Zobellia nedashkovskayae: one gene and its partner. The protein of the gene in region 1 interacts with the protein of each later gene in a pairwise test. Links are inferred from orthologs where the notes say so. Each region holds a gene or a part of one and is shown in the gene's direction. Other genes may lie near its edges. The genes, in order: IWB64_RS06850 and def.

Region 1 (10,058 bases):
CAAGCGCTTCTACAGTTTTATGCTCATTATGCATATGGTGACTTTGCATCTGAGTGGTAATTTCAAAATGCTGAAGCAATTTTCCGCTGGTTCTGGTGTCTTCTGCTAGAATACAATCCACTTCTTTTAAAATGCGAATTGCACGCAAAGTCATGTCTTCAAGATTGCCAATAGGCGTTGGTACCAAATATAATTTTCCCATAAATTTAAGGTCGTAGCTCTCTACCGGTAAAATAGGCGATTAATGTAGCTATTAGCGCAATAAAGGCGAATAGATAATCTTGGCCATCTGTTATATAATGTGCAAAGAACGCTAAAAGTGTATCAAAAAAGAAACCTGCATACGCCCATTCTCTAAGCCATGAGGAGAAATTGCCCCATATGGCTATCAAGCCTAGAATTTTAGCAATGGCCAATGGGTATATGAGATAGGTGGGATAACTTAAATGCTCAAAAAAACCGGCTATCATTTCGTATTTGGTGAAATAATTAAATGCGGAAAAGAGCATAATGGCCGTAAGCAAAACTAAAGCAGACCAATAAAGGGCTTTTTGGGTTTTCATGGTGGTAAGGTTTTGGCGATAAAATAAAGAAAACTGCTATCTGAAACTAATTTCCAACAAAAAACCCTTCGTTCAAAACAAAGGGTCTATATTTTTTTGGATTTCGGATGGAGATTTATCTAAGAAAATTTTCGTTCAATAAATTGCATAAATCGCTCTGCATATTCTTCTTTACCAGCCCAGTTATTATAATCTGGCCTTACCATGTTATTAATAAAAGCAATGGAGCGCTCTTCACTATCTATGGTGTTTAACTGGGAGAGAACCCTGTTGTAATCCTCCATACTACCGTTAAACAAGTGCTTAACAAAAGCCAGCCTATTGTTAAGGTCTATTTTAAGTTCTTTGTTAGAAATTTTATCGTTCAGAGATTTTGTATGTACCTCTTTCTTTGGAGCGGCACCGTTCTGCTGAGGTGCAACTGGTTTTTGAGGTTCAAAAAGTTCTTGATCGTTTTTCATGTAATCCGGTTTGGACATGAACTCTTCTAATACTTCATCTACACGTTGATCGTGGCTAGGCATTTCAGAGATCATATCTTTTATGGTATCCATACCAGGTATCATTATATCTTCTTGGTGTGGATTGCTTTCGGGTACCGAAGCATTTTCGTTAAGCACGGCATTGGCCATTTTCTCGAATTTGGCAGCAATCACATTTTTTGAAACATCTATTTCTATATCGTTTAGCTGCTCTTCTATGTATTTAAGAACCGCTAATTTTTCATATAAGTTTTTAGCGACATCATACATCTCGCTCATATCCATATCACGAGCCGTGATAATATCAGTAGATAATTTTCGTAGCTCTTCCTTCAATTTTTTCTTCATCGGTCAATTTTTTCTAATTCTACCGGGTTGGGGTAAAAAAGGTATCTCTATCTTTGCTAACATTAAATTCTGAACTTTAGCGGAATGTTTTAATAAAAACAATGTATCCACTAAGGTTCTACAATATTAAGAACGAAAAACCCTATATTTTCGTCTAAAATTACAAAATGTTTCTCGAAAATACTGTTAATCATAAAGAACAATTCGGGTGGATAGAAGTCATCTGTGGTTCTATGTTCTCCGGTAAGACCGAAGAGTTAATCCGTAGGTTAAAACGTGCTCAGTTCGCCAAGCAAAAGGTTGAAATTTTTAAACCAACGGTAGATAATCGTTATGATGAGAACATGGTTGTATCTCATGATGCTAATGAAATACGTTCTACAGCTGTACCTGCAGCCGCCAATATCCGTATTCTAGGAGATACCTGCGATGTTGTTGGTATTGATGAAGCCCAGTTTTTTGATGATGAAATTGTTACTGTTTGTAACGATTTAGCCAACAAAGGAGTACGTGTTGTAGTAGCTGGTTTGGATATGGATTTTAAAGGAAATCCTTTTGGTCCTATGCCCGCATTAATGGCTACTGCAGAATATGTTACCAAAGTACATGCCATCTGTACACGTACTGGTAATTTAGCCAATTACAGTCATAGAAAGTCCAATAATGATAATTTGGTGTTATTAGGTGAAACGGAAGAGTACGAACCTTTGAGCCGTGGTGCATATTATAAGGCAAGATTGCAAGAAAAAGTAAAGCATTTAGAGGTGAAGAGTGAAGAAATAAAATCTAACGATAAGAAAATCGATGGCTAAAGCAGGTGAAACCGTTTTAGAAATAGACCTTTTGGCTCTAGAACATAATTACAGGTTTTTGAAATCAAGATTAGACCCTAAAACTAAATTTTTAGGGGTAGTGAAGGCATTTGCTTACGGAAGCGATTCTGTAGCGATTGTAAAAAAGCTAGAAGCTTTAGGAGCAGATTACTTTGCTGTTGCCTATGTAAGCGAAGGAGTTGCTTTGCGAGAAGCTGGAATAAAGACTCGGATTTTAGTGTTACACCCGTTACCGGTAAGTTTTGATAATCTGGTGGCTTATAATCTTGAGCCCAATATTTATTCGCCTAAAATATTGACCAATTTTCTACAGGTCGCCCAAAATAAGGGATTAAAACAATACCCTATTCACTTAAAATTCAATACAGGCCTCAATAGGTTGGGTTTTGTAGAAAGTGAGATAGATGTCTTAACAGGTGTATTGGAGAATCAAGATGAAATCAAGGTCGTTTCTGTTTTTTCACATTTAGCAGCATCCGAAGATTTAAAAGAGCAGGAGTTTACCGAAAACCAGATTGCGACTTTCGAACACCTTACCAAGGAGCTTCTTCCCAAATTAAAGCATACACCTATGCTTCATTTGTTAAATACCTCTGGTGTCATCAATTATGCAAAGGCTCAATATGATATGGTACGATGTGGAATTGGACTTTATGGATTTGGAAACGAAGCAGCTATAGATGCCCAGCTTAAGCCTACGGCAACACTAAAAACCGTTATTTCTCAGATCCATATAATTGATAAAGGTCAAAGTATTGGGTATAACCGAGCCTACAAGGCAGAAGAGGCTGTTGTAACGGCTACTTTGCCAATTGGTCATGCAGATGGCATTGGAAGACAATATGGTAACGGAAAAGCATATGTAACCATCAACGGAAAAAAGGCGCCAATTGTAGGAAATGTTTGCATGGATATGATCATGGTAAACGTTACTGGAATTGATTGTAAAGAGGGTGATGAGGTCATTGTTTTCGGTACTAGTCCAACTGCCGAAGAGTTTGCGAGCGGTGCTAAAACTATCTCGTATGAAATACTAACTGGTATATCGCAAAGGGTCGCTCGCGTGGTTGTTGATAATTAAAACCAGGGGCATCACGCCATAATTAATCCTTTTTTTGTTAATTTGCAGTGCATTAAGTTGCGCCATTAATTAAATAACCATTATAAACACTAATTATCATGTTAAAAGAATTTAAGAATTTTATTATGACGGGCAACGTCATTGATTTCGCTGTTGCAGTTATTATGGCTACCGCTCTTGGGCTAGTTATAAACGGCTTTGTAGCGGATATGATTATGCCGATTGTAGGTCACTTTGCAGGAGGTATTGATTTTTCAGCAATGGCTATTACACTTGACCCAGCTGTTATTGCTGCAGATGGTACAGTTACTACACCTGCAAACCAAATACGTTACGGTGCATGGATTAATAGCATCATTAACCTTATCATTGTTGGATTTGTAATGTTCTTAATGGTTAAAGCTTACAACAAAACAAAAGCTCCAGAGCCAGAAGCTGCTCCAGCAGGTCCTTCTCAAGAAGACTTATTGGCTGAAATTAGAGACTTGCTTAAAAAGCAATAAGAATAAAGGTTTTCCTAGTTTTTAGGGAATACCACCGCTGCACTGCAGTTTAGTCTTAAAACCGTCATTGAAGTTCGCAACTTCTTTGACGGTTCTTTTTTGCTTGATTGTTTTATTTATAACAATTTGTTAAATAATGATGATACGGATTTAAAATGCTTGTCAAGTCAATAGGGTTGCACTACATTTGTGCTTCTAAATTATTTAAAGATGAAAGTAGCCGTTGTAGGTGCCACCGGTATGGTTGGCGAGGTGATGCTCAAAGTATTGAGCGAACGTAATTTTCCAGTTACGGAATTGCTATTGGTAGCTTCTGAGCGTTCAGTAGGTAAGAAACTCTCTTATAAAGACAAAGAATATACAATCATAGGTTTGGCTGATGCCGTAGCTGCAAAGCCGGATATTGCTATATTTTCTGCTGGAGGTGATACTTCATTGGAATGGGCTCCTAAATTTGCAGAAGCAGGAACTACAGTTGTAGATAATTCTTCTGCTTGGAGAATGGATCCGACCAAAAAATTGGTGGTTCCTGAAATAAACGCAGGTGAATTAACCAAAGAAGATAAAATTATAGCTAACCCCAACTGTTCTACTATTCAGTTGGTAATGGCGCTTGCTCCATTACACAAGAAATATAAGATGAAACGTGTGGTTATCTCTACATACCAATCGGTATCAGGAACAGGTGTCAAGGCTGTACGTCAATTAGAGAACGAGATGGCTGGGGTACAAGGTGAAATGGCCTACCCTTATCCTATCAATAGAAATGCATTGCCACATTGTGATGTTTTCTTAGAAAATGGATATACTAAAGAGGAAATGAAGTTGGCACGTGAGCCACAAAAAATATTCAATGACCGTAGTTTTTCTATAAGTGCAACGGCAGTTCGTATTCCTACTGCAGGTGGTCATTCAGAATCTGTAAATGTTGAATTTGAAAACGACTTTGATCTAAACGAAGTTCGCAGAATGTTGAATGATACTCTTGGTGTTACTGTTCAGGATAATCCAGATACGAATACGTACCCAATGCCAATCTATGCACATGACAAAGATGAAGTTTTTGTAGGACGTATTCGTAGAGATGAGTCGCAACGTAATACTTTAAACATGTGGATCGTTGCAGACAACCTTCGTAAAGGGGCTGCTACAAATGCAGTACAGATTGCTGAGTATCTTCTAGAAAACCGTTTGGTATAAAAATCATATACTTTCTAAATTTTTAGTTAAAACCTATGCTGTGCAATGCCGGCATAGGTTTTTTTATGGTACTTTTAGCGAATTTCAATCGTTAAATCATGAAGAAATACCTTGTATTATTTTCATTGGGGGCAAGTATTTTTGCCTGCAAATCACAACCAAAAACAGAGACGAGCATTGTGAATTACCCTATAACCCATAAATCAGAGATTGTTGATACTTATTTTGAGATTCCCGTAGCAGATCCATATCGTTGGTTAGAAGATGATATGAGCGAAGAAACCGGTGCATGGGTAAAAGCACAGAATGAGGTTACTTTTAATTATCTGGAAAAAATTCCGTTTCGCGAGGCGCTTAAACAGAGGTTGGAGAAGCTGTGGAATTATGAAAAATTAGGTTCTCCTTTTAAAGAAGGTAATTACACCTATTTCTATAAAAATAATGGTTTACAAAATCAGTATGTCATCTATAGAAAGCAAGGTGAAGGTAGCGAAGAGGTTTTCTTAGACCCGAATACCTTTTCCGAAGATGGAACTACATCTCTAGCCGGATTAAGTTTTACCAAAGATGGTTCGCTTGCTGCGTATTTGATATCAGAAGGAGGTAGCGATTGGCGAAAGGCCATTGTTATAAATGCCCAAACCAAGGAAGTAGTTGAAGATACGCTTACCGATATTAAGTTCAGCGGAATTTCATGGAAAGGAAATGAAGGGTTTTATTATTCTAGCTATGATAAGCCGGAAGGAAGCGAGCTCTCTGCAAAGACCGATCAGCACAAAGTGTATTACCACAAATTAGGTACTTCTCAAAAAGAAGACCAATTGGTATATGGGGGAGTAGATGCTGAGAAGCACAGATATATAGGTGCATCGGTATCTGAAGATGAACGTTATTTGCAAATTTCTGCAGCTGTTTCAACTTCAGGAAACAAGTTGTTCATTAAAGACCTTTCAAAGAAAGATAGTCCGCTAGTTCCTATAATTGAGGATACGGATTCTGACAATTATATTATCGAAAACGAAGGTTCAAAACTTTATATCGTTACCAACAGAAATGCTCCAAATAAAAGGATTGTTACGGTTAATGCTGATAATCCAGCTGAGGAAAATTGGGTAGATTTTATCCCAGAAACCGAAAACGTATTAACGGCTGGTGCGGGCGGTGGTTATTTCTTTGCTGAATATATGGTAGACGCCATCAGTAAGGTGCTTCAGTATGATTACGAAGGAAATCTAATTCGTGAAGTTAGACTTCCTGGTGTGGGGAGTGCATCAGGTTTTGGGGGCAAAAAAGAGAATAAGGAATTTTATTTTTCTTTTACCAATTATATCATTCCCGGTTCATCCTTTAAATACAATGTAGAAACTGGTGAATACACATCGTATTGGAAGCCTAGTATAGATTTTAATTCCGATGATTATGAATCTAATCAGTTTTTTTATACCTCAAAGGATGGTACTAAGGTTCCTATGATTATTACGCATAAAAAAGGACTGGAACTCAATGGTAAAAACCCAACTATCTTATATGGTTATGGTGGTTTCAACATCAGTTTAACACCTGCATTTAGTATTGCGAATGCTGTTTGGCTTGAGCAAGGTGGGATTTACGCTGTACCTAATTTAAGAGGTGGTGGTGAATACGGTAAAAAATGGCATGATGCCGGTACTAAAATGCAAAAACAAAATGTTTTTGATGATTTTATTGCCGCTGCTGAATACTTAATTGATAATAAGTATACTTCTTCTGATTATCTAGCCGTTCGTGGTGGTAGTAATGGCGGACTTTTAGTTGGTGCTACTATGACACAAAGACCAGACCTTATGAAGGTGGCTTTGCCTGCTGTTGGAGTTTTAGATATGTTACGTTATCATACTTTTACCGCTGGCGCAGGATGGGCCTATGATTATGGTACATCCGAAGATAGCAAGGAGATGTTTGAATACTTAAAGGGGTATTCACCCGTTCATACTATCAAGGAAGGTGTGGAGTATCCGGCTACTTTGGTTACCACAGGAGATCACGATGATCGTGTGGTACCAGCACATAGTTTTAAGTTTGCAGCAGAACTGCAAGACAAACAATCGGGAAAAAATCCTACCTTGATTCGAATAGAGACCAATGCAGGTCACGGAGCAGGTACACCGGTAAGTAAGACCATTGAACAGTACGCAGATATTTTTGCGTTTACATTGTACAACATGGGGTTTGAAAAACTACCGTATTAATCTCAGTTCAAGGTAATAATGCTTTATTAAGAAAAATTAAATACCGATTTGACTTTTTTAGTATAAAGTCTTCCGGTTTATAGAACACTAATATATGTTACAAGTAGATCATGTGTCTTTTAACTATGAAGATGGTGTTTCCATATTGGAAAACATCAACCTAAAAGTGGCCAAAGGCGAACATGTATCCATTATAGGCGAAAGCGGTTGTGGAAAAAGTACGCTCTTAAAAATTATTTACGGACTCTTACATATTGAAGTTGGCGAAGTATATTGGAATGAAAACCAAGTTTTAGGCCCTCTTCATAATTTGGTGCCGGGTGAGCCGTACATGAAGTATCTCTCGCAAGATTTTGATTTGATGCCTTTTACTACGGTAGAAGAGAACATTAGCCAATTTTTGTCCGTTTTTGAACCCGAAGAGTTGAAAGAGCGCACGTTTGAACTTTTGGAGATGATCGAGATGACCAAATTTGCCAAAACAAAAGTGAAGTTGTTGAGTCGTGGGCAACAGCAACGTGTTGCATTGGCAAGAGTATTGGCGCAAGAGCCCAAAGTATTATTGTTAGATGAACCCTTTAGTAATATTGACAATTTTAGAAAGAACAGTTTACGCCGTAATCTTTTTGGTTATCTAAGGCGTCAAAAAATAACCGTACTAACGGCTACACATGATCATATGGATATGCTTCCGTTTGCAGATAGAGTAGTCGTGCTTAAAGATAAGTTCATTGTTGCTAAGGATAGTCCTAAAAACCTTTATGAGCATCCTAAAGATCTCTATGTAGCTTCTCTTTTCGGCGAAGCCAATAAAATTCCTATAAATATTGTAAAATCATATGCAGATACTAAAAGACGTATTATCGTTTATGCGCATGAGTTTAAGGTTTCAGGTAAATCCGGTTTAGAGGTTGTTGTAAAAGGAGCCTATTATATGGGAAGCCATTTTATGATTGTTGGTGTTTACGAGGGGGAAGATATTTATTTTCATCATGATAAGCCTCTAGAAGTTGGGAAAGTGATTTATCTAAATATTTCCATTGAGACTATTAACCAACGTATGGGAGATTCTTGAGTTATGAATAAATCCCAACTGCTTCAAGAATTGAATTTCAAGGCTGTTAGAAGCAGTGGTGCCGGTGGTCAGCATGTAAATAAAGTATCTACAAAAATAGATCTTAGCTTTTCTGTTGAAGACTCTAATGGACTTACCAATACGGAGAAAGAGCGTATTCATAGAAAAATAGGCCATAGGCTTACTAAAGAAGGCGTTTTACAAATGCAGTGTGATGAAAGTCGAAGTCAGCACCGAAATAAGGATTTGGCCATTGCCCGTTTTTTGAACCTCATAGAAGATGCGCTAAAGGTTAAAAAGAAACGTCGCAAAACAAAACCGTCAAGATCATCTATTGAAAAACGGTTGAAGCACAAAAAGAAGAACGCACAGAAAAAGACAAATAGAGGAAAGCCCCAACTCGATTAAAAATCATTGGGGCTTTCTTGTCCGGGATTTGGTCCCTATACTCAACTAAACATCAACTAGTTTTTAGAATTCTTGTTTACCAAATTCACTATCAATGAATTTGGATTTATTCTTGTTCTTATTGAAATTATATGATAGGTTCAATAACACCATATCTACCTCATACACATAATTTGTAGTGGTAAAAAATTCACCTTCGCGGTAGGTTGTAATACGTTGTTCATTCGTGTCCAATAACCCCATATCTATATTTTGCCATTGCAAAGTAGCCGTTAAGCGGTTATCTAAAAACGACTTTTTAAAGGTTAGGTTAGGCGAATAAAAACGGGAATCTTCACCTTGTGCCGTAACTCTTTCTGAGAGGTAATTGAATGTAAATTGTAAAGAAGCGGTTTCTGAAAAAGTATAGGTGCTGTTCGCATTTATAGAATACACAAAGGAGTTGCTGTCTACATCACGACCATCATATTCACCGTCAATGGAATAATTATAAAGGTTTGTCCCAATAAAATTGGACCAGTTTTCGGTAGCTTTTAGCTGGGTACCTATCTCCAATCCTATTGATTTTGCATTACCTACGTTAGAGTAAATTCGGTTTAGAATCGTATCGTTGTAGATTGTGTTTACTCTATTTACCAAGTTTTTGGTATCACGATAGTAGGCCGTGGCAAAAACAGAATTTCCACTATCAAAATTTTTACTGATACCCACTTCAAACAAGTCTATAAATTCAGGTTTTAGGGTTGGATCTCCTTGTTCTAAAGTTTCTGAGTGCTCGCGTTCTGGAAAAGGATTCATTTTAAAGGTTGCCGTACGCTCCACTCTTTTGCTGTAAGCCGCTTTTAACTTTATATTGTTCTCAAAAGTATATTGAACCGATGCCGATGGAAACGGTTTTACATAATCGTAAGCATAGGTAGTATCAATAAGACCTTGCTTGTCACGAAGGTCAAGTTCGCGGTCCATAGCTTCAATACGTACCCCTGCTGCATATTCCCATTTATCCTTAGCACCCGTTAATTGCACATAACCGGAATGAATACTTCTCTGAAGGTCTACTTCACTTGAAAATTCCGGAACAAGTTCAAATGCACCACCAGTTATATCATCTTTTCTCTCGTAAACAAAATCACCTGTATGGTCTAGGTTTCGGTATTGGTAGCCTGTTTCTAATTGACCAATTGCAAATGGTTTCCAAGCATAATCTAAGGAGAGGCGAATACCGTTCAGTGGGTTGTCATTAGTATTATATTCTTGTTGGTATATTATGTTTCTATCAGGTTCCCCTAAGTTATCACTTTCCGTAGGGCCGCCCAACAATGTGTATTCGTATAAAA
Region 2 (17,142 bases), 1.5 Mb from region 1 along the record:
TTTTTCGCAACACCTTTAGGCTTATCGTAAATGATGGTAGTTGGTTTTGTAGAAAGGTCTATTATATCATAAGCCACTTCAGGAACCTCTTCAATCGTTCGTTCCAACATAGCATCATTGGCAACGAGACAGATAAGAGCCTTGCTGTCTTTTCTTTGTTTCAGGTCGTAGATTTTCTGCACAGCTACCTCGTTAGTTGCGTCACAACCTATTCCCCATACGGTATCTGTAGGGTAGAGAATAAGGCCACCGTTTTGTAGCACCTCTATGCATTTGTTGATTTCTGTATTCAGATTTTGCATATCAAAAAATTAGCGCTGTTTTCTAAGGCGTTTTAGTTCTTTGTAGCGCGAATAAACGCCAAGAGCATTCAGATAACAGATGATAACACCTTTTTTTCCATCTAGAATACCAAGCCTTAAAATGTAATGGTTTATAAATTTATATGAAGGTCTAACAATGAAGTGATAGGCATTAGGACTATAGTTTTTAGGGAGTTCTTCAATAGCCTTCATCTGACCGTATTTGACCATCTTACTTTTGTAGTCTTCGTAATTTTTATAGGAATAATGGATAAGTCTATTTTTCAATACATCTGACTTACCATTAACAACTAAGGTTTCATGAACAATACGGTCTTTTGTAAAATTGACTTTACTCTTCTTGAAAAGACGGTAATTTTTATCGCTTTGCCAGCCACTGTAACGTAGCTCTTCCTTTTTGAACATGAAGGTCCTGTAGAAATAGTATGCGGAAATTTCGTCATCATTTGTATTTACAGTTTCAATGACTTCAGCACGTAATTCGGGGGTTAGCCTTTCATCGGCATCTAAAAAAAGTATCCAGTCGTTTGACGCCTGTTCCATGGCGTATGCTTTTTGATCGGTGTAATTTTTGAATTCCCTTTGAATAAGTTTTACTCCAGAATGTGCTTTTATACGTTCCACAGTTCCATCCGTACTAAATGAATCTACAACTATAATTTCATCTGCAAAGTCAATATTTTCTAGAACGGCATCTATATGTTCAATCTCATTATAAGTAATTAGCAAAGCCGTAATATTATTTGTTTTTGGCTTTTTTGAAATCAGATAACTTTCAATTTTTTTAAGAATGTTATTTGCATTAAATGCGTTTTGAGCATACTCAAAACCGGTCTGGCCCATTTCCTCTCTGAGTTCGGGATTGGTTATTAGTTTTTCAACTTTATCAGCAAAGGCTTCTACGTCATTTACCTTGGTTAGATAACCTGTTTTTTCCTGTAATACAATTTCAGGATTACTACTTGTATCAAAAGCTACGACAGGTTTTTTACAGAGTGCAGCTTCTGCTAAAACATAGCCAAAGCCTTCCCATAAGGAGGAGAGAAGAAAAATATCGCCAGATGATATGAAGCTTTTAGGCTCTTCAATAAATCCTAAGAAAAGAACATCTTCGGTAACATTCAGTTCCTTTGCTTGTTGTTGCAACGTTTCCTTTAACCGGCCTTCGCCACCTATCAATAATTTAAAAGGAACTTGTCGTTTTTTGAGTTCGCTAGCCAGTAAAATTAAGAATTGTTGATTCTTTTGAGCCTCTAATCTACCCAAGTTGACCAATACGACCTCATTTTTGTTTTTGGAACTATATTGGGGTACTACTTCCTTGCTAAGAAATCCATCTATATCAATTCCATTGTAAATAACGGTAATGTTTTCTTTTGGAAACAGCGTTGGGTTATTGGATAGAACCGTGTTTTTAGTAGCTTCTGAATTAGCTAAAATATGCGTTACTACATTTTTAAAGTAGTAACGATTAAGAACAGAATCCTTAATAGGTATAGCACTACCCCTTCTGTAGATAATTTTTTCTGTACTCGCTTTTTTTGCAGCAAGTCCCGCTAATTTTAAATCACGAGAAAGATTGATGATAATGCAGCCCACCTGATGCTCTACAAGAATGTTTTTTATTTTATCGATTTTAGCCTGATTCAAAAAGCTTAGGTTACCAACCTTTAAACCAATAGTAGGCACTCCCGTGCCTTTTAACCTATTTAGAAGTTCACTTTTTTCATGCGTGATAACAAGAACCTGATGCCCTTTTTGGTGCATATACAGGCTGGTGTCAAAATGCCATTTTTCGCCACCGCCCCAGCTTTCTACACTATTAAAGAAACAGATAGTTCTCATTAAAGCATAGATTTATAAACCTTAAATAGGTTTTTAGCAACTTCTTCATCAGTAAAACGTTGTACATAAGTATAGCCTAAATCCGCTATACGTTTTCTTTCATCTTCGTTGTAATAAAGATTTTTGAACGCTTCTTGTAAGGCTTCTTCGCTAGATGGGTCTATGTATACCGAATTAGGTCCGCCTGCTTCGGGAAAACAATTTCCTTGTGAGGTTATTACGGGAATTTTACTAAACAATGCCTCAATAATAGGGATTCCAAAACCCTCGCAAAGCGAAGGATAACAGAAGATAGTTGCCATTTTGTATATCACGGCAAGTTCAGTAACAGAAACATTTTTTAAAAAGGAAACTTGATTCCCAAGGTTGTTTTCTTTGATGTAAGAATGAATTTTTTGAGCATATTTCTTTTCACCGCCTACTAATACCAGCTGATAGTCCGTGCCTTTAATAGCTTTTACGATAAGTAATGCGTTTTTTCTTTCTTGAAGTGTACCTACATTTAATATATACTGTTCAGGTAAGCTATATTTTTCACGAACCTTATCTTTTTCCGATTGCGGATATGCTTTCTTAAATGCTTGATTACAACCTTGATAAACAACTTCAATTTTAGAGTCTTCGGCTTTTAAATATTTTATGACGTCCCTTTTAGTCTGTTCGCTAATTGCAATAATTTTGTCCGCATTTTTTGCTGCATGTTTTGATTTTATCGAATAAATAATTCTATCAAAAAACGAGTAGTAATGAGGGTGACTAAAGAAAATAAGGTCGTGAACGGTAACTACGGTAGGTATGGCTCTTCGTTTTAATCCGGATGGTATCTCTCCCGAGAGACCATGGTATAAATTTATTCCATCTTTTTTAATCTGATTGGCCACAGGCCCTAAGCGCCAAATAGAAGATAATTTTTTCCAAAGCCCACTTTCTGGTAGTTTTACAACAATTTTGTCAAAGGAATCAAATCTTTTTTGAGATGAAACAGATGTAGTGTACAGATAAAATTGATCTATTGGGGTGAATTTCTTAAGAATTCGGATAACATCCCGTCCGTAATTACCTAGACCGGTATTGTTATGGAAAACTCTTTTTGCTTCGAAGCCAATTCTCATTTTTAAAATCTGTTTGATCGGGCAGCTAAAATAGCGTTTTTAGGTTTATTTAGTGTTTTACGGGCTATGCTTGTTTAATATAAACTTTCTAGACCGTGAAGACATTTTATGTGGTTAGCCTTTTTCTTTTGTTCTAAGAGTTCATTATTCTTTCTTACTCCCTCATCAGCATAGCTTCTTTTATGATGTAGATGATAAACAATGGCCTTATTTTTCATCGATTTTTTATGGAGTCCGTTCTCTTTCAAACGCCATTCTATATCATCATCTTCGCCAACCCCGGCTCTTACGTAATCTTCGTCAAAACCATTTACTGCAATTAAATGTTCTTTGCAAATCCCCCAATTACAACCTTTTAAGCCTTTTTCTTTTAAAGAGAGACTTAGTTTTGGGGAATAAATGGCATCTTTAAGTTTATCACTGTCTGAGTTAGCAAGAGCAAAAAGATCAAGCCCGGATAAGGATTTGTTTTTGAGAATTTGCATAGACTTTTTCTGGCCTAGCATTACACGTCTTCCCCAAAGGATATAGCCCATTTCGGCTTTATCTGCATATTGTTTGGCAAAATGTTTATGAGGTACACAGTCCCCATCTATAAAGACTAAAAAATCAGAATTTGAAGCTTTAATTGAAAGGTTTAGCATCATATTCTTACGGAATCCTAAATCTTCTTGCTGGTTTAAGTGTTGAATAATGAAAGGGTAGTGGTCTTTATTATCAACCATAAACCCTACCGTTTCAGGATTGTTATCATCTTCGGAAACAATAACCTCAAAATTTTTAAAACTCTGTTCGCCAAGCGCTTTCAGAATCAATTTTAGATTCTCCAAAGCCTTGTAATATGATATGATTATGGTGAGTTTTGGTTTACCTTTCATGCCTTTTTTCCGCGAAAGGGTAAAAATAAGCATACAAATCGATCAAAAGAAAATTGTTGCTATAAATTAAGAAATATAGGGGTAGAGCTAATACAAAATATGAAAAGCGACTATTTATAACAGTCTATTAAAGTCTTAGAGTAGATGTAAATCGAAAAAAAATTAAGCAGCTCTTTCCAAAATAGTACTGATAGGCGCTGTAGAAGTTCTAGTTTCTGTTTCTAAAGCTTTTAGGGCCTTATAATGTTCTACTACACCACGAGCGTGAATATAGGAAAGAACAAGTCCTTTAAATCCGTCAAATAAGCCAAGACGAATTATGTAACGGTTGAAAAACTTCCAAATAGGCTTAATCACAAGTTTGGCGTAAGAAAATCTTCTGCCTTTACGAAGCGATTCAATAGCCTTCATTCTTCCGTACTTTAAAATTTTACCTTTAAAATCAGAATAATCTTTATAAGAATAATGAATCAATCTAGTTTTTAACGTACCTGATTCCCCAATTACGTTAAGGGTTTCATGTACGATTTTGTCTTTGGCAAAAGCAACCTTGCTTTTCCGGAAAAGACGGTAGTTCTTATCGGTTTGGCAGCCGCTAAAAAATACCTTTTCGTCTTTGAACATAAAAGTTCGGTAAAACCAAAAGGCATTTTTCTTTGTGCCACTATTAATTGTATGCTGAATTTCGTTTTGAAGTTTTGGTGTCAAAACTTCGTCTGCATCTAGAAAAAGTACCCAATCATTAGAAGCTTGGCGCAAGGCAAAAGACTTCTGGTCGGTAAAATTTTCAAATGGTCTTTGAATAACTTTTACCTTTGGATGATTTTCTAAATATTCAAAAGTACCGTCCGTACTGTATGAATCAACCACAATAATTTCATCTGCAAATACCATAGATTCAATACATTTTTCAATGTACCCAATCTCATTATAGGTGATTATTAATGCTGAAATTTTTTCGCTTTGGCTGTTCATAAACTGGTAAATGTATAGAGCTGTGCTTTCGATTAACAAAACTATAACTATAAAAGCTATAAAAAAGTATACAAACCAATAAATTTCCTACAAAATTTAAACAGCAACGTCATATTCACGCAACGCATCGTTTAGAGAGGTCTTCTTATTTGTACTCTCTTTTCGTGTTCCGATAATCAAGGCACATGGCACCTGAAACTCACCGGCAGGAAATTTCTTTGTATAACTCCCTGGTATAACAACTGAACGTGCAGGAACCCTACCTTTAGTTTCAATTGGCTCATCTCCAGTAACATCTATAATTTTGGTTGATGCTGTAAGTACTACATTGGCACCTAAAACAGCTTCTTTTTCAACGCGAACACCTTCAACAACGATACATCTAGAACCAATAAATGCATTATCCTCAATAATAACAGGGGCCGCTTGTAATGGCTCAAGTACGCCACCTATTCCTACACCACCACTTAAGTGAACATTTTTTCCTATTTGAGCACAACTTCCTACAGTTGCCCAAGTATCTACCATTGTTCCTTCATCTACATAAGCACCTATATTTACATAGCTAGGCATTAAAATAGTACCGGCAGAGATATAAGCACCATGACGTGCAACGGCATTAGGTACCACACGAATACCTTTTTCTTTATAACCTCTTTTTAGTGGAATTTTATCATGATATTCAAAAATACCGGCTTCAAGTGTTTCCATTTTTTGAATAGGGAAATAAAGCACAACACCTTTCTTTACCCATTCGTTGATTTGCCAACCGTTTTCAGTTGGTTCAGCACAGCGCAGTTTACCTAGGTCTAGTAAGTTTACAACTTCTCTTATGGCTTCTTGAGTAGCAGCTTCTTTTAGAAGTTCTCTGTTTTCCCATGCATTTTCTATGGTTTTTCTTAACTCGGTCATTTTTCTATAGAATTATAGTGTTATGTACAGCGCAGATAGTGCGATGTATTCTAATCTTATGATTATTTGTCTGGAACAAATGATGTTTTTTGTATCCCTGTCCATTCAAGTACAAATATAAGAGTCAAATATGATTTGGGGTTTCAATTTTACGGTTATAACAATTTATAGGTTATTTTTGCAAAAAATAAATTAGTATTGGGAAGATTGTTGGCGTTAGATTATGGAAAGAAGAGAACAGGAATTGCCATTACAGATGAGTTACAGCTAATAGCATCAGGTTTAACCACTGTCCGTACTTTTGAGCTGATAGATTTTTTAAAGGAGTACACCGAAAAGGAAAATGTACAGAAATTCATTGTTGGTGAACCGCGCCAAATGGATAATACTCCAAGTGAGTCGGAAGCTTTAATAGCACCATTTTTAAATCGACTAAAAAAAGTTTTCCCTCACATACCAGTAGAACGTCATGATGAGCGTTTCACCTCAAAAATGGCATTTCAGACTATGATAGATAGCGGTCTAAAAAAGAAAAAGCGAAGAGATAAAGCATTGGTAGATGAAATTAGTGCTACGATTATTCTTCAAGCCTATTTAAATAAAATTTAGATGATATTACCAATTATCGCCTATGGCGATCCCGTATTGCGAAAGGTAGGCAATGAGTTGCCTAAAGAACATCCTAAGTTAAAAGAGTTGATTGAAAATATGTGGGAGACCATGTATAATGCCAATGGAGTTGGTTTGGCTGCTCCCCAAATAGGGTTGCCAGTGCGTCTGTTCTTGGTAGATACCACTCCTTTTTCAAAAGACGAAGACCTTTCTGAAGAAGATCAAAAGAAATTGGACGGTTTTAAAAAGGTATTCATCAATGCCTATATTGAAGAAGAGACGGGTGAAGAATGGCCTTTTAGCGAAGGGTGTCTTAGTATACCGGACATTCATGAAGACATTAAAAGAAAAGATACCGTCACAATTACTTACGTAGACGAGAATTTTAAAGAACATACGGAAACCTATGATGGTCTTTTAGCAAGGGTTATTCAACATGAATATGACCATATTGAAGGTATTTTGTTTACAGACAAGCTTTCGCCCTTAAAAAAACGCTTACTAAAAAGCAGGTTGAACAACATTTCTAAGGGAAACATCAGAGCAGATTATCGCATGCGTTTTCCTAACCAGAAAAAAGGACGTTAAAGTTTTATTGAAATCCGTTGAAAAGTGCAATATTTGCGCTCCTAAAATGTAAATTTTTATATGAGTTTAGATAAGATCTTATCCATTGGAGGAAAACCAGGCCTTTACAAACTGGTAACACAGACCCGTACTGGGTTTGTTGCGGAATCGCTTATTGACCAAAAACGTATTACTGTAGGTATGCGCAGTAACGTAAGCATTCTTTCTGAAATAGCAATTTATACATTAGATGAAGAATTGCCGTTAAGAGATGTATTTTTAAAAATACAGGTAAAAGAAAAAGGTGGTAAAACCTCAGTAGCCCACAAGGCAGAAAAAATTAAGTTGGAAGAATATTTCTTTGAAATATTACCTAACTACGATGAAGATAGAGTTTATGCAAGTGATATTAAAAAAGTGATGCAATGGTATAACATTCTTCATGAAAATAATATTACAGATTTTTCTGCAGACAAAGATGGTACTTCAGAAGAAGAATAAAGTCAACTTTCATAGGTTATGATGAATTAAAACCCTCTTTATGAGGGTTTTTTAATATGGTTTTTAAACTCAAAAGTGAGTCTGATGCTCTTGATTTTTAGTTTTTGTAAGATAAATCTTTAACATTGTAAAAGAATAAACTGTATGTAGTTCGATTGCAAGTTTTTCGATATCTATTTCATGATTTAATTACTAACTTAGTGATACCAAGACAACCAAACACATACCAAATTACATGTTCTGTTTAGTATATACCTCTATAGCAAATACTGATTTTAGCATTAAGGAAATTCAAGAAATGCTTGGAAAAGCACGAGAATTTAATAATCAAAATGGCATTACAGGATGTTTACTTTTTTTCAAAGAAAGGTTCATACAATACATTGAAGGCGAAGAAATTGTTGTAAGAGAACTTTTTGATAGAATTAAAAATGACGACAGACATTCTGAAGTTACGCTGATCTCAGAAAATAGAATTCATAATAGGGAATTTCTGATTTGGTATATGGCTTTTGAGCATTTAAAATCAGAAAATAGTGATCTTCAATATCTCAAATTGTTAGTGTCTACCTTTTTTGAAAGCCCTGAAAACTCCTTGTCTCCAAATCCAAGCTCACTAGAGTTTTGGAACGCTACTAAGTTGCTTCTATCTACGAAATATGCTAATAAAAGCGCATAAGAACCTTTAATTAGGTATAGTAACTAGAGAAAAGTTCTTTTCTCCTATTTATTTAAATAGCTTCTCTTAAAATTATGTAAGCCCTTTACTTCTTATTTAGAGTTTAAGATTAGTCGTCGCGTATCAATTCCAAACATTTTAATGAACCTTATTTTTTATGGGTATCATATTATATTAAACATCTGTTTTCTAGTAGTTTAAATAAAATAGATAAAAAGTCTTTTGTTTTTCGTCTATAGATAATTGTCATTCACCTTTAGTTTTCTCCTTTACAACTTTTTTCAGTTAATTTTTTTATAAACAACTATAAATTAGGAGTCTAAGTCCTCATTAATTTGTTTTAAATAAAAAAAATATGAAAAAATACGTAACCAAAATTAATAACGAATTAAAGAGTGCTTTCTTTGAAAATGCGCATTCTCCTTTTGTTATTCTGGATGATCAAATGAATTTCGTGGACGTTAACCATGCGTCTGTGACTACAATGGGTATTACCAAAGAAAGTTTTATTGGAAAAAATCTATTGGATGTATTTCCGTACCTAGAAGGTACAGATCGCTATGAATCTTACAAAGATGTGCTTAATACGGGAATTCCTGTTGCGTATGATGAACTTGCTTTTGCGAAAGGTAACCTTCATTATAAGTGGACATGTAGGGCATTTAAAGTAGGTGCATATCTTGGTATTTCTACACTGGATATTACAAATTTAAGTGACACTATAGATAAGTTAAAGAATGCGCAGAACTCTTTGGAAAGCGTTAATAATAATTTAATAAAATCTAACCGGGAATTGGAGGAGTTTTCCTATGTGGCGGCACATGATTTAAGAGCGCCACTCACAAATTTAAAAAGTCTATTCTCAATGTTTTTAAAGGCTGGCCCTGTAAGTGATGAAGTAGCACCTATAGTAGATAGCATGCAAAAGGTAACTAAAGTAATGTGCGATAAAATTACGGCTTTAAATAAAGTAATTGCAATGAAGTCTACTTTTAATGGTGTTCGTGAAGATGTAGTTTTTTCAGAGGTGGTGGCTAAGGTAAAAGCAGGTCTTTCTGACGATATTATAAAAAGTAGAACTATTATAAAAGAAGATTTTTCAAGCTGCTCAATTATCAATTATAACCCTATTCACATAGAGAGTATTATACAAAACCTTATGTCCAACTCTCTTAAGTACAGACACCCAAAACGGAAACCAATAATTAAGATATCAACTAAAGAAGTTAATGGTAGAATGCAACTGACTTTTAAGGATAATGGATTGGGCTTTGACCAAAGTGTGTCCAATAAAGTTTTTGGATTGTTTAAGAGGATGCATACTCATGTAGAGGGCCTAGGCATCGGGTTATATATTATTCACTCAATTGTTACTGAAAGTGGTGGTGAAATTGAAGTGGAAAGTCAAGTTAATAAAGGAACAGAGTTTAAGATTCAATTTTAGAAATAATAAAATCAACCAAAATGATAGATATACTAATTATTGAAGATGACGAAGTAACCAACTTTATATCAAAAACTAAGTTAAATAGCCTTGGATTTCAGAATATAGCAATTGTAACTAATGGTCAATTGGGAATAGACTATTTAAAGGGCAATGAATGTCCAGATTTAATTTTATTGGATATAAATATGCCCATTTTAGACGGCTGGGAGTTCTTGGAAGCTAAAAATGACATGGGTTTATGTCCAGATATTCCCATAGTAATAACCACTTCTTCAGGAAGGCCAGAAGATAGATACAAAGCATCCTTTTTTAAAGAAATTATCACCTATTTAGAAAAACCTGTAGATTTCAATGATTTGCGTACAGTGCTTCAGGGATTGGTGGAAAAAAAGCTTCAATGTTAAGTTGTAAAAGTTCCAATTTCAGGTTCACTTTACCGAACACTTCAATTGGAACTTAACAAATCAATCTTTCTGAATTTCTTTGTAGGTATATTTACTTTTCTTCCAATCTATTAATGGTGAAGGATAGTATTTTACATTCATTTGGTCTAGGAACGGTGCTTGATTGGCCAAACGGACTTTATATTTCTCCCAATCTCTGTTTTCTGGTGTAGACCAACTCAATTCGGCATAACCTATAGCACGTGGGAACGCAAGATATTCTAACTCATCTATATTGCTAATAGTTTCAGACCAAAGCGGTGCTTCAATACCTAAGATGTTTTCTAATGGAATACCTTCGTAGGTTTCTGGCGACCAAACGTAAGCTGTATCTGTTGGTATGTATCCTGCCCAATGCAACCCATGTTTTGAAAGGGTATCGTACTCCATGTCTAAATAAGCTTTCTTTGCGGGAGACATGATAATTTTCATTTCTTTTTTTACGGCTAGGTCCGCATTCTCTTTACTGGCCCAAAATTGAGATATGGAAGAAGAATCCATATCTGCTGTGGCAACTTCGTCCCATCCAATCATTCGCTTGCCATACTTTTGAACTATTTTTTCTACTTTCTCAACAAAATAGATATAGTCTTTTTTCTTGGTAACATGGCTTTCATCTCCTCCAATATGAAAATAAGGTCCTGGAGTGATTGCAGATATTTCTCTAACTACATCGTCAATAAATGCGTAAGTGGTATCTTTTCTTGTGTCAAATGTGCTGAAACCAACACGCATACCAGTGTAAAGTTTTACTTTTTTGCCATTTCCATTTAAAAAAGGGTATGCAACAGATGCTGCGTTCGTGTGTCCTGGCATATCAATTTCAGGTACAATCATCATGTGGCGTTCAGCTGCATAATTCACGATGGCAGTATATTCTTCTTGAGTATAAAAACCACCGGATTTTCCGCCAACTTCAGTACTACCACCAATTTCAGTAAGTTTTGGCCAAGACTTAATTTCTATTCGCCAGCCTTGATCATCCGATAGATGCAGATGAAGCACGTTGTATTTGTAATAGGCTAGAACATCTATATATTTCTTTACGTCTTCTACGCTAAAGAAATGACGGGCCACATCTAGCATGCTTCCACGGTATTCAAAAACAGGGTTGTCAATAATCTTACCTGTTGGTATGTTCCAAACTTTATATGCCGCAACAGTATCGTTAGGGATTTCAGGAATAATCTGGCGGATGGTCTGCACACCTCTAAATGCACCTGCCGCTGTATTTGAGTTTAGAATTATAGAATCTTTGGTAATATAAAGTTGGTAGGCTTCAGGAGCGTTTAACTCTAGACTGTCAGATTGATTGATATAAATTACACCTTCTCGTTCGGGAATTTCTTTAGCATTCACAGAAATGTCCAATGTTGTCTTAGCGTGAATTTTTTCAGAGAGAAATTTTCCCACTTCAGGAAAACCATCAGCATTTTCTGAAGTGTAGATGGCCGTAAATTTATCAAGCGCAAAACCTGAATTGGTAGGAACGACCTTCATGGGTAGTGGAATTAAGTTTTCCATGGCCAAATCTGTTTGTGGTAGGTTCAGGACGCGTTTCTTTTTCTCAGGTTCGCAAGAACATAAGGTTATAAAAATACAGCTGATAAACAATGCTTTGATCAAGTTAGATTTCATTTTTGGAATTTTTATTGTTTGGGATTACTTCTGGTCTAATTGACGTAATTTTTTAGTGTGGAGTACCATATTTCGTATCCTTTTGAATTCATATGTAGACCGTCTTCTACGAAAATATCTTTTTTCACCTTTCTTCCGTCAAGCATAGGCTTCCAAACATCAACATATTTTAACCGTCCGTCTGTTAGGGTCATTTTATCCATCTTACGGTTCAGTTTCTTATACTTTCTTCTCAGTTTCCATCTAGAGATACTGGGTTTAGCAGAGATGAGTATAATTTCGGTCTGTGGATTGTCCTTAAAAATAAGGTCACTTATTTCAGCAATGGTACTTATAATTTCTTTTGGTCTTTTTTTGCTTTGGATATCATTATCGCCTTCATAAATAAAAACTTTCTTAGGCTTGTAACGCAGAATAAGGTCATTGGTGAATTGAAGTAAATCTACAGCCTGTGAGCCTCCGAACCCTGAATTTATAACTTGATGTTCAGGAAACCGTTCTTGTAAATCTTTCCAAACTCGGATACTGGAACTACCTGTAAAGACAATACTTTCTTTTGAAGCATCATAAAGGGTGTCATATTTTTGACCAATAGCCTTTACTTCATTTGTAAACCCACTTTGTGCGTTTGAGATAAAGCTGGTAAGCAGGAAGATAATAAAATATACTTTCATTTATTCTGATTTTGAAGTTGTGGTAATTCCTTGTGAAACTGACCAATCATAGAAACGCTCGATCCAATTATCCGATGGTAAACCTTGTTCTTTCATTCCAAAACCATGACCACCTTTTGCGTACATATGTAACTCAGGTGTATGACCCGCCTTCATCCAGGAGTTATAAATTTCAATACTTCCCGGGGCAAGACCTAGTGGGTCATCACTAGCACAGATTATCAACATTTCCGGTGCATTTTCAGGAGCTTCTTGAACAGGGTAGGCACTCGTCCAAGCATAGACGGGAACAATAAAATTAGGACGGTCTTTTTCTGTGTAGTTATAGGCTACACCCATTGTTACAGCACCTCCGGCAGAAAAGCCCATAAAGCCTATTTTGTTTGGATCTAGTTGATGTTTTTCTGAGTTTTCTCTAACATAAGAAATAGCAGAAAGTCCATCGGCAACGGACAGTGGTAATACAGGGGCTACTCTTTCTACTATTCGGGCAGGATTGTTTTGTCCTTCATCACTAACTTCTTGTACGGCATCCTCACCAGTTGGTACAAGACGGTACTTTAAAACGAATGCGGTTATTCCCTTAGATGCAAGCCATTTAGCTACGTCTCTTCCTTCACTGTTAATACTATGCGCGTATAAAGCACCACCAGGAGCTATTATAACAGAGGTGCCATTAGGGTTTTTAGGTTGAAAAATTTGCAGGGTGGGAACGGACACATTAGTGACTACTTCTGTATTCCAAATTTTTGAGAAGTATTGCTTTTCTTCATGCGTCCATTTTATGGTCGTACTTTTTTCATAGGGTATTTCTATGAATTCTTGGGCGTGACCAATCTGAACGATTAGAAAGAAAATAAATACAAAGTCTAATTTTTTCATGAAATAATACTTTATTACTTAAACAGAAACAGCAAGATAAGCCAAAGCTGCAACAAAACCTCCAAACAAAGGAGCTACTACGGGAATCCAAGCATAGCCCCAGTCGCTGCTTCCTTTTCCTTTTAATGGTAAGATAGCATGTAACAATCGTGGACCAAAATCCCGCGCAGGATTAATAGCATAGCCTGTTGGGCCTCCTAAGCCAAAACCAATACCCATTACTAATAAAGCTACAGGAAGTGCATCTAACGAGCCAAGTGAAATAGCTTCTTCGCCAAATGAACCACCGGCAATAAAAAAGACACCAAAAACTAAAGTAAAGGCTCCAATAGCCTCTGTCATAAAATTCCAAAAAGGACTTCTAATGGCGGGGCCAGTGCAAAAGGTAGCTAAAATAGCTCCTTGGTCTTCGGTGGCATCGTAGTGTTTTTTATAAGTAAGCCAAACCATAAAGTTACCCATCATGGCACCTAAAACTTGGGCTAACATATAACCGGGTACTAGTCCCCAACTGAATTTTCCTGCTGTTGCTAACGCAAGGGTCACTGCAGGATTTAAATGGGCATGGCTAACATCTGCACTTACATAAACTCCTATAAAAACAGCAATACCCCATGCTAATGAAATACCCGTCCAGCCGGTATCAGGACCCTTGGTGCCTTTTAATACCAGATTAGCAACAACACCATTTCCAATAAGGATGAGCAAGGCTGTTCCTATAAATTCATAGAGGTAAACGATCATAGTTGAGTTATTTAGTTGGTTAAAAGATAGTAAAAAAACAAAATTTCCTGACTGTTGAGCGTGCAGGAAATGATTAAAATAAGTTCACAAAAAGTCTAATGGATTTATTTTAAAAGGCTTCCCTTAAAAAGGAGATCAAACATTAAATTGCTGAAGGTGGTGGTCCAAGTGCTTATAGAAAAGAACATTCCATTCTTGTGAGGTAAGTGGCCCAAAAGCATGAGATTCTTTATTTTGAAAATGTGCGGCACCCAGTTGCTGTGTCTTTTGTAGATGTGCAACCAGTTTTTGTTTTTCTAATTCAAAATCTCGTTCGTCGGTAATTAGAAACTCAGGAGCCGTACGGATATTTCTTTTATAAGGTTTAGGCCCCACAACCATTTTTTTAGCAATGAGTTTAATCATAAACTTTTTGAAACCCGTAGGTTTAGGATATTGATCCGTATAAGTCATGTCATAGGCAACGTTGCAGTGAGCCATCATTTGGCCTACACTCATTCTGCCCCATAAATTATTACTTTTTGAGTTGAGGTTATTAATGCGCGAAACTAGTTCGTTCACATCGGTTTGGTCAAATACATTTTTCATGTTGCCTATGGTTTTAGAGAGGACCTTAGTCTCAAAGGCCTGACGGAAAGATATTAAAAAAATGAACCTTTTTGTTCTCTTTTGATTGATATATTCAGGCAAGAATAACAATATGAAAAAAAATAAGGGAGTTAACAAACATTTAAGATGATACAGTTTGTGCACATTAAAGGTGTGCATTAGTTTTGCAGCCAGATGAAAAAATGCTTCTCAAAATATTTTTTATCTCTAGGTATACTTATTCTAGGCGTTTGCGGACAATTAATTGCAAATACAGCTTATAGCGCCCTCACAGATATAAGTATTGAGCATCAATCGGAAAGAAGTAACACTACCGTTCAGCCTGAACAGTATATTCCATCTGGTTTAAGGTCTTCGTCTTCTGAAAAGCAACGTAACAGTAAAATTGAAATTATTGACGAACAGGAGGAAGAGGAGGAAAGCGAGCCAACGCTATCCGAAAAACAATTAAAGGAGTATACTTCTTTACATTTACTTTCTACATTTTATCAAACAGGTTACTTTTTTCACCTGATTAAAAATCAATTTACTTTTTATCAGCATATTACTTACCTGTCTACTTATAAGACACTTCACCTTATGTTCAGCGTTCTACAGCTGTGATTTGAGGCTACGTTCGACAAATACTTCTGTCGGGCTTTTCTTTTTTAGTGCCGTGCGGAAAATAAGGCACTTTAAAAAATTACCTCAATGATGTTCCAAGAACATCTACATAAACCATTATCAAAACTAAAAATATTAAGTTATGAGAAGAATTTTCATGCTCATGAGCTTGTCTGTGTTGTTATTTCACTCAAGTTGTAAATCAGAAAAGAAACACAAAGAAGCAGAAACAAAGTTCCTGGTTACCAGTCCATTAAAAAAAGATACTGTTGTTACCAATGAATATGTTTGTCAAATACAATCTATTCAGCATATAGAATTGCGATCACAAGAAAGAGGTTTTCTACAAAAAGTATTTGTAGATGAGGGCCAGTTTGTAAAGAAGGGGCAATTGCTTTTTCAAATTATGCCTAAGCTTTATCAAGCAGAGCAACAAAAGGCAAAAGCAGAAGCAGAAGTTGCCAATATTGAATACCTAAACACAAAATCGTTAGCAGATAGTGATGTTGTTTCTCAGAATGAGTTGGCCATGGATAAGGCTAAGCTGGATAAAGCTAATGCAGAATTGGCCTTAGCACAAGTACATTTGGGCTTTACAGAGATACGAGCTCCCTTTGATGGTATAATTGACCGTTTTCTTGTGAGACCAGGTAGTCTTGTGGAAGAAGGAGAGTTACTTACCAGCCTATCGGATAACAGTAAAATGTGGGTGTACTTTAACGTATCCGAACCTGAATATTTGGATTATAAAACAAATCTAAAAGATGATACCAAGGCCACAGTAAATTTATTGATGGCCAATAACAGGCAATTTGAACATTCTGGATTAGTTGAAACTATTGAGGCAGATTTCAACAATGAGACCGGTAACATTCCGTTTAGAGCTACTTTCAACAATCCAGACGGCTTGCTTAGACATGGGGAGACAGGTAATGTTTTAATGCCCGTACCATTAGTAGATGCCTTAATTATTCCGCAAAAAGCCACTTTTGAAGTGCTGGATAAAAAATATGTTTTTGTAGTTGATGATGAAAATAAAGTATCCTCTAGAGAGATTACCATATCTGCAGATATGGAAGATCTTTACGCGGTAAGCGAAGGATTAAAAGAAGGCGACAAAATCTTGCTAGAAGGTTTGCGTAAGGTTAGGGATAACGATGAGATATCCTTTGAGTTTGAAAAGCCCGATGAGGTTATCGCTCATTTAGAACTGTACTCTGAATAATCTAACGCAAAAAATAGCAAGAATATGTTTAATAAATTTATAGAAAGACCAGTGCTATCCATTGTGATATCACTGTTCATAGTGTTCTTGGGCATGCTTGCCATCAAGACACTACCCATATCGCAGTTTCCCTCCATTGCACCACCAAGGGTAAATGTAAGTATTGCCTACCCAGGTGCCAGTGCAGAGGTATTGGTTAATTCGGTGTTGATTCCTATGGAGAAATCCATTAACGGAACGCCCGGAATGAAATATATGACTTCTGATGCTACGAGTGCAGGTGAAGCTACTATTCAGGTTATTTTTGACTTGGGTGTAGATCCAAACCAGGCCGTAGTGAGTGTCAAAAACCGTATAGAACAGGTTACCAGTAGGCTGCCTGAACTGGTACAACGGGAGGGTATTATTATTTCTAAGGCACAGCCCAACATGTTAATGTATGTAAACCTTTATAGTGAGGATGAACATGCAGA

The links.
Region 2: the proteins of IWB64_RS06850 (region 1) and def interact in binary tests that used the Escherichia coli proteins (3 or more experiments, as listed by UniProt). The link is inferred for Zobellia nedashkovskayae from one-to-one orthologs.

Annotation. Positions count from the first base shown.
Region 1 is NZ_JADDXR010000002.1:1,597,569-1,607,626, forward strand. What follows is about bases 3,196-6,015. They hold IWB64_RS06850 (aspartate-semialdehyde dehydrogenase), read left to right. Parts: upstream 3,196-4,020; coding sequence 4,021-5,010; downstream 5,011-6,015. Other genes in these bases: alr (alanine racemase), read left to right, coding at 3,196-3,307; mscL (large conductance mechanosensitive channel protein MscL), read left to right, coding at 3,406-3,810; IWB64_RS06855 (prolyl oligopeptidase family serine peptidase), read left to right, coding at 5,109-6,015. Outside these bases: rsmI (16S rRNA (cytidine(1402)-2'-O)-methyltransferase), read right to left, coding at 1-202; IWB64_RS06825 (DoxX family protein), read right to left, coding at 207-563; IWB64_RS06830 (hypothetical protein), read right to left, coding at 683-1,393; IWB64_RS06835 (thymidine kinase), read left to right, coding at 1,561-2,205; more of alr, read left to right, coding at 2,198-3,195; more of IWB64_RS06855, read left to right, coding at 6,016-7,238; IWB64_RS06860 (ABC transporter ATP-binding protein), read left to right, coding at 7,333-8,313; alternative ribosome rescue aminoacyl-tRNA hydrolase ArfB, read left to right, coding at 8,317-8,721; IWB64_RS06870 (TonB-dependent receptor domain-containing protein), read right to left, coding at 8,785-10,058.
Region 2 is NZ_JADDXR010000002.1:131,642-148,783, reverse strand. Bases 5,532-8,449 are described here. They hold def (peptide deformylase), read left to right. Parts: upstream 5,532-6,654; coding sequence 6,655-7,245; downstream 7,246-8,449. Other genes in these bases: IWB64_RS00615 (BLUF domain-containing protein), read left to right, coding at 7,961-8,404; IWB64_RS00620 (DUF5606 family protein), read left to right, coding at 7,306-7,725; ruvX (Holliday junction resolvase RuvX), read left to right, coding at 6,244-6,654; IWB64_RS00635 (2,3,4,5-tetrahydropyridine-2,6-dicarboxylate N-succinyltransferase), read right to left, coding at 5,532-6,045. In the rest of the region: IWB64_RS00660 (L-threonylcarbamoyladenylate synthase), read right to left, coding at 1-302; IWB64_RS20570 (glycosyltransferase), read right to left, coding at 312-2,168; IWB64_RS00650 (glycosyltransferase family 4 protein), read right to left, coding at 2,168-3,280; IWB64_RS00645 (glycosyltransferase), read right to left, coding at 3,355-4,158; IWB64_RS00640 (glycosyltransferase family 2 protein), read right to left, coding at 4,321-5,133; more of IWB64_RS00635, read right to left, coding at 5,230-5,531; IWB64_RS00610 (PAS domain-containing sensor histidine kinase), read left to right, coding at 8,760-9,848; IWB64_RS00605 (response regulator), read left to right, coding at 9,869-10,255; IWB64_RS00600 (family 20 glycosylhydrolase), read right to left, coding at 10,316-11,932; IWB64_RS00595 (GDSL-type esterase/lipase family protein), read right to left, coding at 11,968-12,606; IWB64_RS00590 (alpha/beta hydrolase), read right to left, coding at 12,607-13,488; IWB64_RS00585 (MIP/aquaporin family protein), read right to left, coding at 13,507-14,232; IWB64_RS00580 (DUF1569 domain-containing protein), read right to left, coding at 14,368-14,820; IWB64_RS00575 (hypothetical protein), read left to right, coding at 15,016-15,444; IWB64_RS00570 (efflux RND transporter periplasmic adaptor subunit), read left to right, coding at 15,587-16,669; IWB64_RS00565 (efflux RND transporter permease subunit), read left to right, coding at 16,694-17,142. UniProt on the Escherichia coli protein: Removes the formyl group from the N-terminal Met of newly synthesized proteins. Requires at least a dipeptide for an efficient rate of reaction. N-terminal L-methionine is a prerequisite for activity but the enzyme has broad specificity at other positions.